DNA from 4 places in the Paenibacillus sp. NPDC056933 genome. Region 3 is predicted to be linked to each of the others. Evidence: riboswitches for the same ligand, from Rfam matches in the RefSeq annotation. Region 3 holds a riboswitch; each other region holds the start of a gene.
The links. A riboswitch is a leader RNA that binds a small molecule or an ion and turns the genes downstream of it on or off. The one in region 3 is predicted to bind cyclic di-AMP.
Positions count from the first base shown of each region.

Region 1: another riboswitch for cyclic di-AMP. It lies ahead of ACFTRD_RS15970 (3D domain-containing protein); the one in region 3 lies ahead of ACFTRD_RS31320 (resuscitation-promoting factor).
Region 2: another riboswitch for cyclic di-AMP. It lies ahead of ACFTRD_RS03030 (HAD family hydrolase); the one in region 3 lies ahead of ACFTRD_RS31320 (resuscitation-promoting factor).
Region 4: another riboswitch for cyclic di-AMP. It lies ahead of ACFTRD_RS31935 (C40 family peptidase); the one in region 3 lies ahead of ACFTRD_RS31320 (resuscitation-promoting factor).

Region 1 is NZ_JBHUQN010000002.1:223,945-226,144, reverse strand. Features, by position in the region: gene ACFTRD_RS15980 (ABC transporter substrate-binding protein/permease) at 1-28, shown strand, start outside; gene ACFTRD_RS15975 (amino acid ABC transporter ATP-binding protein) at 15-737, shown strand; cyclic di-AMP (ydaO/yuaA leader) riboswitch at 963-1,159, shown strand; gene ACFTRD_RS15970 (3D domain-containing protein) at 1,162-1,824, shown strand; gene ACFTRD_RS15965 (polysaccharide deacetylase family protein) at 1,958-2,200, opposite strand, start outside.
Region 2 is NZ_JBHUQN010000001.1:704,943-707,142, reverse strand. Features, by position in the region: gene ACFTRD_RS03035 (HAD family hydrolase) at 1-441, opposite strand, end outside; gene ACFTRD_RS03030 (HAD family hydrolase) at 619-1,017, opposite strand; cyclic di-AMP (ydaO/yuaA leader) riboswitch at 1,135-1,310, opposite strand; gene ACFTRD_RS03025 (glutathione peroxidase) at 1,678-2,154, shown strand.
Region 3 is NZ_JBHUQN010000010.1:51,747-53,946, forward strand. Features, by position in the region: gene ACFTRD_RS31320 (resuscitation-promoting factor) at 1-963, opposite strand, end outside; cyclic di-AMP (ydaO/yuaA leader) riboswitch at 1,236-1,488, opposite strand; gene ACFTRD_RS31325 (TatD family hydrolase) at 1,731-2,200, opposite strand, start outside.
Region 4 is NZ_JBHUQN010000012.1:29,330-31,529, forward strand. Features, by position in the region: gene ACFTRD_RS31925 (M1 family metallopeptidase) at 1-39, shown strand, start outside; gene ACFTRD_RS31930 (hypothetical protein) at 50-892, shown strand; cyclic di-AMP (ydaO/yuaA leader) riboswitch at 1,146-1,283, shown strand; gene ACFTRD_RS31935 (C40 family peptidase) at 1,287-1,757, shown strand; gene ACFTRD_RS31940 (GNAT family N-acetyltransferase) at 2,155-2,200, shown strand, end outside.

The DNA.
Region 1 (2,200 bases), on a different contig from region 3:
GAAGTTGAGTGCAAGTGATAGACGTTAGACAATTACACAAATCATATGGAAATAACGATGTGCTCAAGGGCATTAACGTAACAATAGGCAAAGGTGAGGTTGTCGTGGTCATCGGTCCGTCCGGATCGGGAAAAAGTACATTTTTACGCTGCCTGAACCTGCTGGAGCAGCCGACTTCCGGCGAAATTAATTTTGAAGGTGTGTCAATCACAGATCCCAAACACAACATCAACGCGACTCGTGAAAAAATGGGCATGGTGTTCCAGCACTTCAACCTGTTTCCGCACAAAACGGTGCAGCAGAACATTACAATCGCTCCCATCAAAGTGAAAAAGCAATCCGTTAAGGAAGCTGAACAAATCTCGGCAGAGTTGCTCAAGACGGTCGGCCTGTCCGACAAAAAAGACGCTTATCCGAATCAGCTTTCCGGTGGTCAGAAACAACGGATCGCTATTGCAAGAGCTCTTGCAATGCAGCCGCATGTCATGCTGTTTGACGAGCCAACTTCTGCACTTGATCCTGAAATGGTCGGTGAGGTGCTGGATGTCATGAAGCGTCTTGCTGAAGGTGGTATGACAATGGTTATTGTAACGCATGAGATGGGCTTTGCTCGCGAAGTAGGAGATCGTATCCTGTTTATGGATGGCGGGGTCATTGTAGAAGAAGGAACCCCTGCTGAAGTGTTTGGTGAACCCAAGCATGCCCGTACACGGGACTTCCTTGCCAAAGTGCTCTAATTTAATTCAAACTTGACAAAACAGCCTTGTCGACACACAGTCGTCAAGGCTGTTTTGTCATGTGAACATAAGAATGAATTTACATAGAAAGTAACGTTTCTGTCATCAAAGGAACAACTTCAGTCAGACTGTATGTTGAAAGATTCGCATATTTTCAGCATTTGTGATGAACTGTTTCTCCATTTGGTAACATTTACTACGACTCATGGTTACAAAATTGTGATATATTTGTTCCTGCCGAAACTTCCGGACAGGAAGTGTGGGGGATGTAATGATGCAGAATGTGCAGGGGAAGAAAGATGGCACGCTGCTTGGGGTGAATTAGGGCGTACATATAGCTTTTGATGTAATTAGGACCTATAGGGTGGTCTCCTCCATCCGAATCCGACAACTAACTTCGCAGGCACAATGAGGGAGGAAGACCATGATTAACAAGAAACGTATAGCCAAAACAGCAACAGCTTTGCTGACAGCAGCAATGCTAATTCAGGCGGTTCCGGCTCACGCTGATTCAGTTCATGTGGCCAAAGAGGGGGATACCTTCTACACCTTATCCAAGCAATATGGAGTTGGGTTAAACACACTCATTAAAGCTAACAGTGACATTTCCGCTTACAACATCTACGGCGGTTTGGAAATTACGATTCCAGGCAAAACAAACGCAGTATCTGCAGCAGCGGCTACAAACGCAAAAACAATAACTACAGCCAGCCTTGATGTCAACGCAGGTAACAAGGTAGTCCAAGCCTGGGGAAAAACATTTGACTACAGCAAGTCAGTCGATGTAAAAGCAACCGCATACTCTGCCGACCCTTCAGAAAATGGAGGATGGGGTGCTGTAGATTACTTCGGTAATCCGCTCGAATTGGGCACAATCGCAGTAGACCCGAGTATTATTCCACTGGGTACGAAGGTCCTCGTAACGGGTCATACACATCCAGGACTTCCGAAACAGGCATTTGTTGCTACGGCCCGGGATGTGGGGAGTGCTATTAAAGGTCATAGGATTGATATCTTTATTCCGGGAAGCCAACAGTCTGTGAGTACATTTGGTATTCAGGATGTTGAACTTTACATTTTAAAATAACAACACAAACTAGCTGCACATATCCAGTGCAACTGTACTTTGAACTTACTAATTAGCATAGGGTGTCCTTCTGTCACGGTAATGTGATTGAAGGACACCCTTTTGTTTTATACGAACTCCTCACAAACAGATCCTACTTGCCCTTTGGCAGGCCCAGCATTTCGTCCAAAGTGACCAGCTCGTACCCCCGATTACGCAATTCCTCAATAACTTCAGGCAGCGCCTCGATAGTGCCGTTTAGATTCGAACCCACCCCGCCACCTGCATGCTGCAAAACAATGGAACCGGGTTTAACGGCCGACAGAATGTTTTTCTTTACTTTGTCTTTGCTTAGGCCCTTCCAGTCCAGGGAATCAACGTTCCAGTTCACAATGCT
Region 2 (2,200 bases), on a different contig from region 3:
CTTGGACACTCCTTCTTCAGCCGAACAGGCCAGCACATCGACATACTTGCGCAAACCGTAGCTATCCAGTCGACTCTCTGTTCCCGGGCTTTGATTGGCAATAATGCCAATCTTATAGTGCTGCGACAACGTCTGGAGAACAGAGCTGGCTGACGCGAAGGGGCGCTCAAGCTCTTTGCGGAACTTCAGCTTCTCCTGGATCTGTTCGCGGTGCCCCTCATCACTGATTAGGGTTCGAATAGCCAATTTCATCGGCCATTGCTCGTAATTTCGGTAAGAGGCGGCAAATATTTCCCGCACCGTCTGCATCTCCACCTGATAACCAAGCGCACAAGCCTCACGCACGAACTGACCGATAATATCATCCACCGGCTCCCATTCGTCCACGAGCGTATCCCCCACATCAAAGAACAACCATTGTATCCCACGTACTTCCGGCACGCCTATTCCTCCTCGTTAGCCACAGGAAATTCTTATCCCCATTTCCCAAACCATAAAAAAGAAGACCCACCATCATGCATGAGTCTCCTCAAGATTCCGTTTATTTATGATTTCAATTATAACAGGCAGCTGACACCGGATCAATCACAGGTATGGAACAGGAACAACAACTAAACACTACCCATTAAGCAGGAACCCCACTTCCCCATTTAAAGAGTACACAATCCGGTCAGCTCCCATCCCCCGATAGATCCCTTTCGGATGGCTCTGTTCTGTAATGACACACAAGGACTTGGATGTCCATGAGCGGCAGATCTGCAAATATCGACAGGTCAGGTTTAGGCTATTTTCAAAAATAAAAACATTGCCGACACTCCCTTGCGGCAAAAACCATTTCTGAGCTGCAGCCGTGTTCATGCGAATGACATGCTCCACACCGATTCTCCGGAGCCTGCGCTCTTCACCTGCACTGTTGGTCAGAACGGCAAACGGCATTTTTTTGTACATCAGCAATTTGATAAATTTACGTCCTGCTTCATTTGGAGCAGTCACTAAGATCATCTCTTTATCCATCATTCGTTCCTCCCTTGGCGTGAAAAGACAACAAAAAAGAAGCGTGGGGGACCAAGGCCTCCCGGACGCTTCTTCATTAATCCACAGCAAAAAGACACTATGAACCAGCGTACGGCTTGTTGCCTCTCCCTTTAACGCTTACGAGGTTAGCTGACGGATTCGGACGCGAGAGTCGCCCTATTTCCGGCTGTCACCGGAAAATTCACCCCATGGATGCCTACTGTCCTGGACAGTTCATCCTGTTGGTTCCCCCGTTTCCCACCCATGAATGAATGGAAACTCAGCGATTAAAACATCGTTCCTTTGTGAACATAATCAGAGCGATATTATCGTTTGTTTCGTTTTTCATGTAAAATTTAATTTAATTGGAATTACGATATGAATCATACACCCATGCCCTATCGGTGTAAAGTCTGTGCAGATCACCGAATCGACGGATTTTTGCCATTTCGCATCAATAATAACGCTTACAACATATCCATTCTCTACCCATCTCGTCAAAGCTCTCTAATTCTCCCTTTAGCGAAATTCACATAGCTAATCATTCACAGTTCATACACGGAAGGCTTACATTGTGCTTAAAAAAGAAATTTAAATTTTGCAATATTTAATTGCAATCAATATAATAGGAGATAAGAAGAATATGAAATGGAGGCGATTCTCATATCAGTCTACGACTACAAAGTAAACACCCTTCGCGGTCAGGAAGTTGAAATGTCCAACTATCGTGACAAAGTACTGCTTATCGTGAACACAGCAAGTCAATGCGGTCTCACACCCCAATTTAAAGGGCTGCAAGAACTTCAGGACAAATTCAAAGACTCCCCGTTTGAAGTGCTCGGTTTTCCAAGCAACCAGTTCGCACAGGAAAAAGGTTCTTCCGATGATATTGCCGAGTTCTGTCAGATGAACTACGGTGTCAGCTTCCCGATGTTTGAGAAAATCGATGTGAACGGTTCAAGCGCTCATCCTCTATTTCAGCATCTTACCAAAGAAGCACCGGGCGTACTTGGCTCCAAAGCTATCAAATGGAACTTCACCAAATTCCTTGTGGATCAAAATGGACGTGTTCTGAAACGGTATGCCCCCAAAACAACACCTGATAAAATTGAAGCAGATATTAAAGAATTGCTCAAATAACAAGATAACGATCACCCGCATCCCGTGGACAGAGGAACCTCTACCG
Region 3 (2,200 bases):
TACGCGGGTACCCGATGCAGTTTTTGTACCAATACCGGGCTCTTCGGAAGAGTATGCCGTCATGGATACATTTTTAAGGATCTTGGAATATTTAAAAGAAGTGCCTGAGACGGTAATGACTTTGCTGCCCGAGGCAGCGGTTTTCTTCGAGTTCGTGGTTGTTGCCTTTTTGGTTGTGGAAGTCTGCGCGGATACCGTCTGAATCACCGGCTCTTTCACAACTGGTTTTGCTTTGGTACCAACAGCGATCACTTTATCGACGCGATTCGTTGCAATCGATTTGCCCACCATTTTTTTGGAGACCAATTCTCCGTCCTGAAACACCTTTTCAATATGCTGTACAATGGTGCCTTCTTTACCACTCACAACGACACGATTATCGCCTTTGTACAAGCTGGGATCAGCCGTTTTGATCACTTTGTAAGCAATCGGCTGTTTCACGTCCACTGTACGCTTTGTTACACGCACTACACGGATTTTCATATCCGCTTCAACAGTGGTTCCAAGCGCCGGATACACTTTATCCTCACTTGCAATTTGAATACCTGATTTTTGAATTGCTTCTTGTACCGATGAATCGGTTGTATACAGTGTCTTGGTGTCTCCGTCTGCCGTAATTTTAACTGGAACGGCCCGCTCAATAACGATGCGGTCTCCATCTGCGATTGCCCCGTTTAAGGGCATGGATACCTGATCGTGAGGGCTGACTGTGATTGATTGCTCCTCCAGCATTTCCTGAAGCATTCCTGTACGAGTCTCTACCGCTTGAGCTTTGCCATCAATAACCAGTGAAATTTGTTTCCCGGCCTGACCGTAAACGACTAACAAGATCATGATTGTAAGCGCAATTGAGAAAATCGCGATCAATGCCATTTGACGCAAGTTCTCATGCTTCCACCGCAACGCGAAAGACTTACTGGATGATCGTGACTCATGGGTCTCTTCTGGTTGGAATGTGCCCACTTCTCCGTCCTCCTTCATAGCCTCGCCGTCTTAAGTAATGCATGATGTCTTTGACGCGACTATACCAAATTTTCTACAGAACACAGGTCGGACCAACATAACCGGTTCTGCACCATGAACCACTCTTCGCAACATGATGTCATCCTCCTGAATACTTACCGTATGATGACCGCATTTCTTTTATTCAAAAACAAAAAAGCCAAAGAAAGAGTTTAAGAGGAACTCTTTCGTGGCTTCCGAATGATTTTGAATATCGGAAATTCATGCACGAGGTTGCCTCTCTTTTTCCGCTTGCGAGGTTAGCTGTCGGGTTCGGGCGAAAGAGAGCCGCCCTATCTCCGGTCATCCGCTCATGGCGGACGCCCTTGAATTCACCCCGAGACCCAAAGAAGAAATCAAATATGGCTTCGCAAAGGTATTCACTGTTTTGGGTCAGCGAATATTGCGCATCAGCTACATTCACCGATGTTTAAGCCCTATTGGTTCCCCCGCTCTCCGTTAACGGAGACTCAGCGAGACTGATTCATGAAAGTAATGTTGTTTCATCGGAAAGTGTCCCTTTTGTTCATCCCCCGAACATCTGTCCAATTTTCCGCACAACAATTCACTGAAAAGATGATATCGTGTTTCTATGCATGTTGTAAAGCGTTGTTCAAGTACGTTTTTCTAAATATTTGGTTAAAATATTGTAATATTCTTGATTTATTTGGATCAAAAAGCAAATTAACTCCGTCTAACTCACTTTTTTACCCCTTTTGCTCGATATTTTAGCGAATTCCAAATCGTTCCATGGCATTTTTGGTGGTTATTGCAGCAATTTCCTCTATCGAAATGCCTTTAATTTCCGCAGCTGCTTCTGCAACCAGACGTACATGCGCTGTCTCATTTCGTTTCCCTCGATACGGGTGAGGTGTCAAATATGGTGCATCCGTCTCGATGAAAAATCGGTCCATCGGAACCTTCTCAAGTACTTCCTTTGGCTGTTTTGCATTTTTGAACGTGATGGGCCCTCCAAAGGAAAGATGAAATCCCAAATCCAGGCACATTTTTGCCGTTTCCCAGCTGCCAGAGAATGAATGCATGACACCGCCAACTTCTCCAGCCTTCTCTTCACGTAGAATCTTCACAATATCCTCGTGCGCATCCCGATTGTGAATGACGATTGGCATGTTCAACTCTCGAGCTAGTCCAATCTGTTGTCGTAATACGCGATGCTGTACCTCCTTCGGAGAAGTGT
Region 4 (2,200 bases), on a different contig from region 3:
AAACTTATAGAGGCCATATTCGGAAGTCTGTCATGGTGAGGTGGATACAATGAAAGCAAAAATACGTGAAGGCTGGTTTCTCGTCCGTCAGCATATGTTCATTGCAGCTCTCTTATTTATCTATCAACTAATATGGGGATACTTCCTCTATCAAATGGTACAGTCGGCTGTGGTCCCTTTGCTCCTGCGTTATCCGGAGCCTGATGTTGGAGAGTTAAGCACGATGTTATTCAAAATGGAGAGCCAGCTCAGCCTGTCAACGAGTCCGGAGGTTCATCGCTATCTTTGGATTCTGGGGGCCATGTTGCTGCTGAGAATGCTCATTAGCCCTCTCATTCAGGCAGGTCTGCTCTATTCGCTCCAGCATTTTAATCATTCAGAAGAACGCGTTCCATTCATGCGCGGAATTAAACATCTTTGGAAACCGATGCTGTTGCTGTACACCATTCGCACAATATTACTGCTGCTGCCTGCCTACTGGCTCGTACCCAAACTGTACTCCATTTTTATGGACGGCTTTCATTCATTACATCTGCTCTTGCCCGGCATTCCCTACGTGGCTGGCTGGATTATATACGGGTGGGTTATCCATTATGCCCTGCTCTATATGCAGTTTGGTATCTCAGCTCCTGACGAGGAAGGCGGAGTCCGCGGCACCTTACATGCTGTATGGATAGCACTACGTCATGTCATCGCTCTAAGCGGTATCGCTATTCTTCTGGGCGGACTCCATCTGCTGGTCTTTGGAGCCTTTACTTCTGCCTCATGGTTAGTAACCGGTTTAACCGGTCTTATACTACAACAGACGTATCCACTCGCCAGATGTCTGCTCAGTCTATGGAAAATATGTGCGCACTTCCGATTATGGCAGTCCAAGACGGTCAAAGGTTAGTATGAACGGTTAAAAATGATTAACCTCTCTATGTAAAGGCTACATTCGCCAAATGTTGCTACATAAGCAAACCTCGACCTTTCCCCGTCAAAGGTCGAGGTTTTTTTTGCTAAATTTATTGCTAAACGTTGCCAAACTGATATACCTCTGTTACAATAATCGCAGTGAGTTTTTAGTAACAACTTTGTAATCTTTACCTTCATATTTGTAACTACTTAAAATTTAATCGTCATTTCTTGATTTCACAGGTGCATAACTAGCATAGCCAAATTCCTAGCACCTGGGAAGCGGGGGAACCAGTTATGGGTGAATTGATCTTGCAACAGAGGGATCATAGGGGACCTTCAACCGAATCCTTAAGCTAACCTCGCAGGCATTGGAAGGGGTATATCTCTTGTTTAAAAAGAAATTAACCGCAGCTGTTCTCAGCCTTACATTCGCATTATCGCTTGGAGCGAGCAGCGCATTCGCAGATTCAAAAATGGACCAAGTCATTGATTCAGCAATGGGAACTACATACAAAAGCGGGGGAACAACGCTTAACGGCTTTGATTGCTCTGGGTTCACAAGTTATGTATTCGACAAGCTGGGCATTGATCTGGCTCGCCAATCCAGTTCCCAATTCGACATGGGTGACTCGGTATCCCGTATGGAAATGAGACCAGGCGATCTGGTATTCTTCAATACAACGGGTAAAGGGGTTTCGCACGTAGGGATCTTCGTAGGAGATGGAAAGTTTGCACACTCCTCTTCTTCTAAGGGAGTAACAATCAGCGCTTTGAGTGAAAGCTACTGGGCCAACCGCTATGTTGGCGCTAAACGGATTATGAGCACGGACGCATATGAGACTTTGGCCATCGACTAGGGACAAGCTGAGCAACGTCATGCTGTAACCATAACACTACTGTAACGAAGCATAATAGAACCGTCTGGTACATTCTCCGCAGGAATGTATCCGGCGGTTTTTTTGTGCTTTGTTTCCTTCAAAAGTATTCGGGATAAGCTATCAAACCTAACCTTTACTTTATTATAGAGCTATTTTGTATTGCTTCGTCCGCGCTCTTATAATGTTTTTACCCATCCCACTCTAATATAAACGAATTTACCAGAACTTTTGTTTCAATTTTTTTCAAAAACGAGGACTTGCCAAATGAACGCCTCTTTTGTAGAGTGAAAACAAGCTTAGCTATGGAATGACATATCTATATGGACAAATTCAAAATCATTATAGCTTGTTCACAATGAGAGGAGCGTGCAGTTGTATGGATGAAGCCTCTGTGACGTTTCACGTTGTGCCCATGCAAGAAG